DNA from 2 places in the Comamonas sp. Z3 genome. Region 2 is predicted to be linked to the other one. Evidence: riboswitches for the same ligand, from Rfam matches in the RefSeq annotation. Region 2 holds a riboswitch; the other holds the start of a gene.
What was found. A riboswitch is a leader RNA that binds a small molecule or an ion and turns the genes downstream of it on or off. The one in region 2 is predicted to bind S-adenosylhomocysteine.

Region 1 (4,618 bases), on a different contig from region 2:
TTGGCCGTGTGATCGGGGCAGGCAGGGTAGCCGGGCGCGGGGCGAATGCCCTTGTAGGCTTCCTTGATGAGTTCCTCGTTGCTCAGGTCCTCGTCTTCGGCATAGCCCCAGAGATCCTTGCGCACGCGCTGGTGCAGGCATTCGGCAAAGGCTTCGGCCAGGCGGTCGGCCAGGGCCTTGAACATGATGCCGCTGTAGTCGTCCAGCGCAGCTTCGAATTCCTTGTCCTTCTTTTCGGCGCCGATACCGGCTGTCACGGCAAACAGGCCGGCATAGTCGGCAATGCCCGACTCCTTGGTGGCCACAAAATCGGCCAGGCAGCGGCTGGGGCGCATCACGGGCCGTCCATCCGGGCCGTCCACGGCCTGTTTTTCGGTCTGCTGGCGCATCCCGTACCAGGTGGTCAGCACCTGGCTGCGTGATTCGTCGGTGTAGAACACGATGTCGTCGCCCACGCGATTGGCCGGGAACAGGCCCATCACGCCATTGGCCTGCAGCCAGCGGCCGTCGATGATCTTCTGCAGCATGAGCTTGGCATCGGCCAGCACTTTGCGCGCTTCCACGCCCACGACCTCATCGTCGAGGATGGCCGGGTAGGGCCCCGCCAGATCCCAGGTCTGGAAGAACGGGCCCCAATCGATGTACTGGGCGATTTCGGCCAGGTCGAAGTTCTTGAAGACGCGGCGGCCCAGGGTGCGCGGCACCACGGGGGCATGGTTCACCACGGCAGCATTGGCGCGGGCCTGCTCCAGCGTCCACAGCGGCGTCTTCTTCTTGTTGGCATGCTGGGTGCGCACCCTGTCGTAGTCGGCGCTCAGCTCGTCCAGATAGGCCTGCTTGCCTTCGCCCAGCAGGCTCTGCGCCACGCTGACCGAGCGCGAGGCGTCGGGCACATAGACCACGGGGCCGTCGTACTTGGGCGCAATCTTCACGGCCGTATGCACGCGCGAGCAGGTCGCACCGCCGATCAGCAGCGGAATCTTCTTGATGCGGAAGTAGTCGTCCTTGTCCATCTCGCCGGCCACATACTGCATCTCCTCGAGACTGGGAGTGATCAGGCCCGACAGGCCGATGATGTCCGCGCCCTCGGCCTTGGCCCTGGCCAGGATCTCGTGGCAGGGCACCATCACGCCCATGTTGATGACCTCGAAGTTATTGCACTGCAGGACCACGGTGACGATGTTCTTGCCGATGTCGTGCACATCACCCTTGACGGTGGCGATGACGATCTTGCCCTTGCTGGTCACGTCCAGGCCCGCCGCTTCCTGCTGGCGCTTCTCTTCCTCGATATAAGGCACCAGGTGGGCCACGGCCTGCTTCATCACGCGCGCGGACTTGACCACCTGGGGCAGGAACATCTTGCCGGCACCGAACAGGTCGCCGACGATATTCATGCCGTCCATGAGCGGGCCTTCGATCACGTGCAGCGGGCGGCCGCCGCCCTGCACCACGATCTGCTGGTAGGCCTCTTCGGTGTCTTCGGTGATGAAGTCGGTGATGCCGTGCACCAAGGCATGCGACAGACGCTCGCCCACGGTCTTCGGTGCCTCGGGCGTGCCGCGCCACTCGAGCTTCTTGCTGTCGTCCTTGGCCGCGCCCTTGGCGCTGTCGGCGATCTCCAGCAGACGCTCGGCCGCATCGGGGCGGCGGTTGAGCACCACATCCTCCACGCGTTCGCGCAGCTGCGGCTCCAGGTCGTCATACACACCGACCATGCCGGCATTGACGATGCCCATGTCCATGCCAGCCCCGATCGCGTGATAGAGGAACACGGTGTGGATGGCCTCGCGCACGGGGTCGTTGCCGCGGAAGGAGAAGCTCACGTTGGAGACGCCGCCCGAGACCTTGGCACCGGGCAGGTTCTGCTTGATCCAGCGCACGGCCTCGATGAAATCGACGCCGTAGTTGTTGTGCTCTTCGATGCCGGTGGCCACCGCAAAGATATTGGGGTCGAAGATGATGTCCTCGGGCGGGAAGCCCACTTCGTCGACCAGAATGCGGTAGGCGCGTTCGCAGATCTCGATCTTGCGCGCAAAGGTGTCGGCCTGGCCTTTTTCGTCAAACGCCATCACCACGGCGGCAGCGCCATAGCGCTTGACCAGCTTGGCGTGCTTCTTGAACTCCTCGACGCCCTCCTTCATGGAGATCGAGTTGACGATGCCCTTGCCCTGCAGGCAGCGCAGGCCGGCCTCGATCACGTCCCATTTGGAGCTGTCCACCATCACCGGCACCTTGGCGATATCGGGCTCGGAGGCGATCAGGTTCAGAAAGCGCACCATGGCGGCCTTGCTGTCCAGCATGGCCTCGTCCATGTTCACATCGATCACCTGGGCGCCATTTTCCACCTGCTGGCGCGCCACGGCCAGCGCTTCCTCGTACTGCTCGTTCAGGATCAGGCGCGCAAAGGCCTTGGAGCCGGTGACGTTGGTGCGCTCGCCCACGTTGACGAACAGCGTCTCATCGCCGATGAAGACGGGCTCCAGGCCCGACAGGCGCATGGGAGGAATGGCGGTGGAAGGGGTAGCAGCGGACATCAGCTCACCTGTGTGAAAACCAGAAACAGAATCGAGAACAGGTGAGCGCCGTTGTGGGTACGGGCAGATCGCCAACCGGATCTGCCACCCCGAGCCTGACGGGTCAAACATCTCTGTGATGACCGGCTGCAGCGCTCCTCGGGGGTGAAGCCCGACATTCTACGGCGAGGCCGGGCAATCAGGGCTTCAAGGCACTTTGCCCATTGACGGCCGAAGCGCGCTGCTTGCGGATGGCTATAGCAGATTCGACTTTCCGCACCCCAAAAACAGGAGCACGGCAAAAGGTAATTTCGCAAAAAACGAATGCAGCCATCTCGTTTCAAGCATATTCGTGGCATGGTGCGCATCCGCAAGGAATGGCGCACATCGCTTTCCTGCTCTCAGCCAGCCCGCACCGACGGGCCGCCGGCCATGAGTGGACAAGCACCTACAGCCCCTATCTTTGAGTCTTTGGCACCATCGACAGCAAATGTCCGGTCCATGTGCTCAGCCATGCACAGCCGATTGCCAGCCCTGACCGGGCAGGCCGTTCGGCCATCGCATGGAACACCCAGGAGATCTTCATGAACGTGACCTTCGGCGCGTACTACACCCTCATCATGGCCGTGCTTGTGCTCATGCTTGGCAAGCTCATGACAAGACATATCCGCTTTCTGCGCGACTTCAATATTCCCGAGCCGGTATCCGGTGGCCTGGTCGTGGCGGCCATCATCTTCATGCTGCATCAGACCACGGGACTGGCGCTGAGCTTCGAAGGCAGCCTGCAGTCGGCGTTCATGCTGGTGTTCTTCTCCTCCATCGGCCTGAGCGCGAACTTCGCCAAGCTGCGCGAGGGTGGCTCGGCGCTGTTCCTCTTCCTGGGTGTGATTGCCGTCTTCATCATCATGCAGAACATCGTGGGCGTGAGTCTGGCGTCCGTGCTGGGACTGGATCCGCTGATCGGCCTGGTCGCGGGCTCCATCACGCTGGTGGGCGGTCACGGTACGGCCGGAGCCTGGGGCTCGGTGCTCGAAAACCAATACGGCCTCACGGGAGCCACCACCCTGGGCATTGCCTGCGCCACTTTCGGCCTGATCATCGGCGGCCTGGTGGGCGGCCCGCTGGCCAAGCGGCTGATCACGCGCCATCAGCTGGCCCAGCCACTGACCGAGTCCGAACAGTTGCGCGCCGATGCGCCCACCGTGAGCGAAGGCAGCGAGGTCGCCAACTTCGAGTCGCCCAACAAGGCTCCGCGCCTGATCACGGCCGATGCGGCGGTGGAGACGCTGGCCCTCTTCGCGGGTTGCCTGGCCTTTGCCGAATTCATGACCGGCCTGACCATGGGAACGGTCATCCAGCTGCCTACCTTTGTCTGGGCGCTGGGCGGCGGCGTGATCATCCGCAACGTGCTGGACTACATGTTCGGCTTCAAGGTCTTCGACCGCGCCATCGACGTCTTCGGCAATGCCTCGTTGTCCATGTATCTGGCCATCGCGCTGCTGTCGCTCAAGCTGTGGGAGCTGACCGATCTGGCCGGCCCGCTGATGGTCATTCTGGCCGCACAGGCCATCGTCATGACGCTGTATGCGGCCTTCGTGACCTTCCGCATCATGGGCCGCAACTACGACGCCGCCGTGCTGGCCGCCGGCCACTGCGGCTTCGGCATGGGTGCCACGCCCACGGCCGTGGCCAATATGCAGGCCATCACCAACCAGTACGGCCCTTCGCACAAGGCCTTTCTGATCGTGCCCCTGGTCGGCGCCTTCTTCATCGACATCATCAACGCCTTTGTGCTGCAGGCCATGCTCAGCATTCTTCGCTGATCGCTGCATCAGCCCAAAAAAAAAGCGTGTTCCTGCCAGGCGGGAACACGCTTTTTCATGGCTGCTCACACTTGCCGGGCAAGCGTCACAGGCAGGTCAGGCCGGGGTCAGGCCGCCACCGCCTGCGCCGAAGCCGGCAGGCCGAAGATGCGGTCGAACGCCCAGTTGAAGGCAAAGGTGTAGACCATGAAGAACACCAGCAGGCCGGCTTCCATGACAGCGGCTTCCCACAGCGAGATGGCGAACCACCAGGCCATCAAGGGAATCAGCATGGCGGCGATG
Region 2 (4,618 bases):
GACTTCAGCGCCCTGCTGGGCCCAGACAAAGAATTCGTGATTGCCGTCGCCGCCTTCTATCGGCGAGTCCAGCCATTGCCTGACGCTCAGCCCCAGATCGCCGAGGCAGTCGCGAATGCGCTTTTCGACCTCGGCGTACAGGGCCGTGTCGCGCACGATGCCGCCCTTGCCGATCTGGCCGGGCTGCAGCTCGAACTGCGGCTTGACCAGCATCAGCAGCTGGCCATGGGGCTTGAGCAGCTGCACCACGGCAGGCAGCACCAGGGTCAGCGAGATAAAGGACAGATCGCCGGTCACGAAATCAAATGCCGGGGTGATATCGATATTCTCGGTGCCGGGCTTGCGGCGCAGTTCCACCGGAGCCAGACCTTCGGCCCGGGCCTTGGCCTTGGCGGCGCGCTCGGCCTTGAAGCTCTCGACATCCTGCTCCTTGGCATCGTCGCTGTCGTCATAGTCCTCATCGACCTGACCGCCGTTGCGCATCCAGGCATAGGGGGCGACGGGCTGGGTGTCGTTGTCCTCTTCTTCCTCGATGACTTCGCACAGCGCCTCGTCGCAGGCCTTCTCCAGCAGCTCGGGCGTCAGCGCGCGGGCGTTGAAGCCCTCGACGCAGACCACGCGCTCGTCATTCTTCAGGCGCTCGTGCAGCTGGCCGTGGCCCACGTCGAGGCCGATGACCTGTGTCGCACCGGCCTGCAGCAGGCAATCGGTGAAGCCGCCCGTGCTCTGGCCCACGTCCAGGCAGCGCAAGCCCTTGACGCTCAGGCCGGTCGCGGCCAGCGCGCCTTCGAGCTTGAGCCCGCCGCGCGAGATGTATTTGGCCTCGGCGGCGTCCAGCAGCTGCAGCTCGGCACCGGCAGGAATGTCATCGCCGTTCTTGGCCACTTTCTTCCAAGGCGCCAGCGGCGTCAGCCGCCACTCCACACCCGAGGCGATCAGGCGCTGGGCCTGGGAACGGGTGGCAGCATGACCTGCTTCAACCAAAAAAACATCTGCGCGCATAGCGTCGCTTCCTTTGAAATAAACCGGTGCCAGGCGCTGCACGGCGTGCAACGGGCAAAAGAAATCTTTTTTAGATAGCTGCTTGCGTTCGTCTTGCTTGAGATTCAGATAGATATCTATCTGAAATCATTACCTAACAAGCGCAAGCAGCTATCAAATAAATCAACACAACCCCGATGCTGGCGCACACCAAACAAGGGACAGCGAGCAAGAGCCGCCTCGCAGCGAGGCTGTCGTCCCCCTCCGGCGAAGCCAGAGAGGGGGAAGGCGCAAAGCGCCTCAGGGGGAGTTAATAGCGATACGTTTCAGGCTTGTAAGGGCCCTGCTTGCTCACGCCGATATAAGCGGCCTGCTCGTCGCTCAGTTCGGTCAGCATGGCGCCGACCTTCTTCAGGTGCAGCCGGGCGACCTTTTCGTCCAGGATCTTGGGCAGCACATAGACCTTGCCCACTTCGTAGGCGTCGGGACGGGTGAACAGCTCGATCTGGGCCAGGGTCTGGTTGGCGAAGGAGTTGGACATCACAAAGCTGGGGTGACCGGTGGCGCAACCCAGGTTCACCAGACGGCCCTTGGCCAGCAGGGTGATCTTCTTGCCGTCGGGGAACTCGATCTGGTCCACCTGGGGCTTCACTTCTTCCCACTTGTACTTCTCGATCGAAGCCACATCGATTTCGTTGTCGAAGTGACCGATGTTGCAGACGATGGCCTGATCCTTCATGGCAACCATGTGCTCGTGACGGATGATGTCCTTGTTGCCGGTGGTGGTCACGAAGATATCGGCCTTGTCGGCAGCGTATTCCATGGTCACGACCTTGTAGCCTTCCATGGCGGCCTGCAGGGCGTTGATGGGGTCGATCTCGGTCACCCAGACCTGGGCCGACAGCGCGCGCAGCGCCTGGGCGGAGCCCTTGCCCACGTCGCCGTAGCCGGCCACGCAAGCCACCTTGCCGGCGATCATCACGTCGGTGGCGCGCTTGATGCCGTCCACCAGCGATTCGCGGCAGCCGTACAGATTGTCGAACTTGGACTTGGTCACCGAGTCGTTGACGTTGATGGCGCGGAACAGCAGCGTGCCCTTGGCCGACATTTCGTTGAGGCGGTGCACACCGGTGGTGGTCTCTTCGGTCACGCCCATGATCTGGGCCGACTTGCGGCTGTACCAGGTCGGGTCCTGGGCCAGCTTGGCCTTGATGGCGGCGAAGACGATGCGCTCTTCTTCCGAGCCGGGGTTGGCCAGCACGGACAGATCCTTCTCGGCGCGCTTGCCCAGGTGCATGAGCATGGTGGCGTCGCCGCCGTCATCCAGGATCATGTTGGGGCCTTCGCCTTCGGTGCCGGCGGCGCCGAATTCAAAGATGGAGTGGGTGTAGTTCCAGTAGTCTTCCAGCGACTCGCCCTTGATGGCGTAGACTGGCACGCCGGTTTCGGCGATGGCAGCCGCTGCGTGGTCCTGGGTCGAGAAGATGTTGCACGAGGCCCAGCGCACTTGCGCGCCCAGAGCCGTCAGCGTCTCGATCAGCACGGCGGTCTGGATGGTCATGTGCAGCGAGCCGGTGATGCGCGCGCCCTTCAGGGGCTGGGCAGCAGCGAACTCCTCACGCACGGCCATCAGACCGGGCATCTCGGTTTCGGCGATCCTGATTTCCTTGCGGCCCCAGGCAGCCAGGGAAATATCGGTAATGGCCGAATCAGCGGGGTTGAAGCGCACGGCAGCGTTCATGGTTTTCTCCAAATCTTGAATGAAAAACCACGTTCTGCAGCAGAGGGGGAATAAACCGGCTCACCGCACAGAAAGCGTGGGCGAGCGTCGTTGCGGGATGAAATCCGAGCCTCACGCCCCGCGCAGGCCAGCTCATGGCTGGCTGGGGAACGCTGCAACGCTCCTCGGATGGACGGCGATTATAAAGGAATCAGCCTTCCAGTCCCACCAAGCGATAACCGACTTGCAACTCGGTGATCAGATGCCGGGGCTGGGCCGGATCGCTCTCTATCTTCTGGCGCAGATTGGCCATGTGCACGCGCAGATAGTGAGGGCGGTCCAGGTACTCCGCCCCCCAGACCTGCAGCAGCAGCTGGCGGTGCGTCAGCACCTTTCCATGGCCGGCAATCAGGGTCGCCAGCAGACGGAACTCTATGGGCGTCAGGTGCACAGCCACACCGTCGCGCTTGACATCGTGGGCCGCCAGATCCACCACCACCGTGCCGAAACGCGCACAGCTGCCGGGCTTGTCTGCTGCCGACGCCTGCTGACGGCGGCGCAGCATCACGCGCAGCCGGGCCAGCAACTCGGGCACGCCAAAGGGCTTGGTCAGATAGTCGTCGGCACCGGCGTCCAGCGCCGCCACCTTCTCCTCCTCCCGCTCGCGCGCGGACAGGACCAGAATCGGCAGCTGGCTCCAGCCACGCAGCTCGGCAATCACGCTCTTGCCATCGGCATCGGGCAGGCCCAGATCCAGCACCACGGCATCGGGCTGGCGGCTGGCGGCCTCGATCAGGCCGCGCCTGGCGGTTTCGGACTCGAACACCTGCCAGCCTTCGTCCTCCAGTGCCAGGCGCACAAAGCGGCGGATGCTGGCGTCGTCTTCAATCAGCAAGATGCGGGGGGAGGCGCTTGTCATGTTCGGATTTGCATGGGATGCACGGGATTGTCGGCTCATTCGTCCATGGCCGGCTGCTCGGGCACGGGCAGCGAGATGCTGAAGACGGTGCCCGGCCCGGGCTCTGCCTGTGCCACCTGCAATCGGCCGCCATGGGCCTGCACGATGCGCTGCGCCAGCGCCAGCCCGAGCCCCATGCCGAACACGGCGCTCTCCGCCTGCCCGCGGGTAAAGGGTTCGAACAACTGCTCGACAGGCAGATGCACCGGCAGGCCCGGCCCGGCATCCTGCACGCTCAGCACGCAGTCGCTGCCCAGCACGCGCGCGGCCACGATGATGCTCGTGCCCTCGGGCGTGTATTTGATGGCGTTGTCCAGCAGATTGACCAGCACCCGCTCCATGAGCACGGCATCGAGCTGCAGCAAGGGCAGATCGGCCGGCAGCGAGGTCTGCAGCACATGAGCTGCCAGTCGCTCGCGCATCTGCGCCAGCGCACTGCCGACCAGCTCGTCCACCGGCAGCCATTCGCGCTTGAGCTGCACGCCGCCCTGCTGCAGGCGTGCCATGGCCAGCAGGTTGTCCACCAGCTGCTGCAGCGCCTGGGCCTGATTGCGAATCTGCAGCAGCATGTGATGCGCAGGCCCCTGGGGCGCATGCGGCAAGGCCGCCTGGGCGGCTCCCAGAATGCCCGTCAGCGGCGTGCGCAGATCGTGCGAGACGGCCGAGAGCAAGGTGTTGCGCATGCGCTCGCCCTCCATGGCAATCTGGGTCTGCTGCGCCACTTCCACAAAATGCACGCGCTCCAGCGCCAGTGCGATCTGGCTGGCACAGGCATCGAGCAGGCGGCGCTCCTCGGGCACCCGCAGTTTCTGCGGCGCGCGCAGCTGCAGCACCAGCACGCCGCGCGAGCGCACGGGCGCCATCAGCGGCACATACAGCGCCGGCGCGGCGGCCAGGGTATCGGTGCCGTAGCCGGCCATCTGGCCATGCTCCATGCTCCAGCGGCCCACGCTGGTATC

Region 1: it holds a riboswitch for S-adenosylhomocysteine, as region 2 does, so the genes downstream of both, metH (methionine synthase) here and ahcY (adenosylhomocysteinase) in region 2, are expected to answer to the same signal.

What each region holds. Positions count from the first base shown of each region.
Region 1 covers NZ_VOQU01000003.1:389,272-393,889, reverse strand. The annotation lists gene metH (methionine synthase) at 1-2,534, opposite strand, end outside; S-adenosyl-L-homocysteine riboswitch at 2,571-2,680, opposite strand; gene gltS (sodium/glutamate symporter) at 3,098-4,336, shown strand; gene FSY59_RS10300 (PACE efflux transporter) at 4,444-4,618, opposite strand, start outside.
Region 2 covers NZ_VOQU01000002.1:64,481-69,098, reverse strand. The annotation lists gene FSY59_RS05020 (TlyA family RNA methyltransferase) at 1-1,002, opposite strand, end outside; gene ahcY (adenosylhomocysteinase) at 1,292-2,722, opposite strand; S-adenosyl-L-homocysteine riboswitch at 2,798-2,894, opposite strand; gene FSY59_RS05010 (response regulator) at 2,913-3,620, opposite strand; gene FSY59_RS05005 (sensor histidine kinase KdpD) at 3,656-4,618, opposite strand, start outside.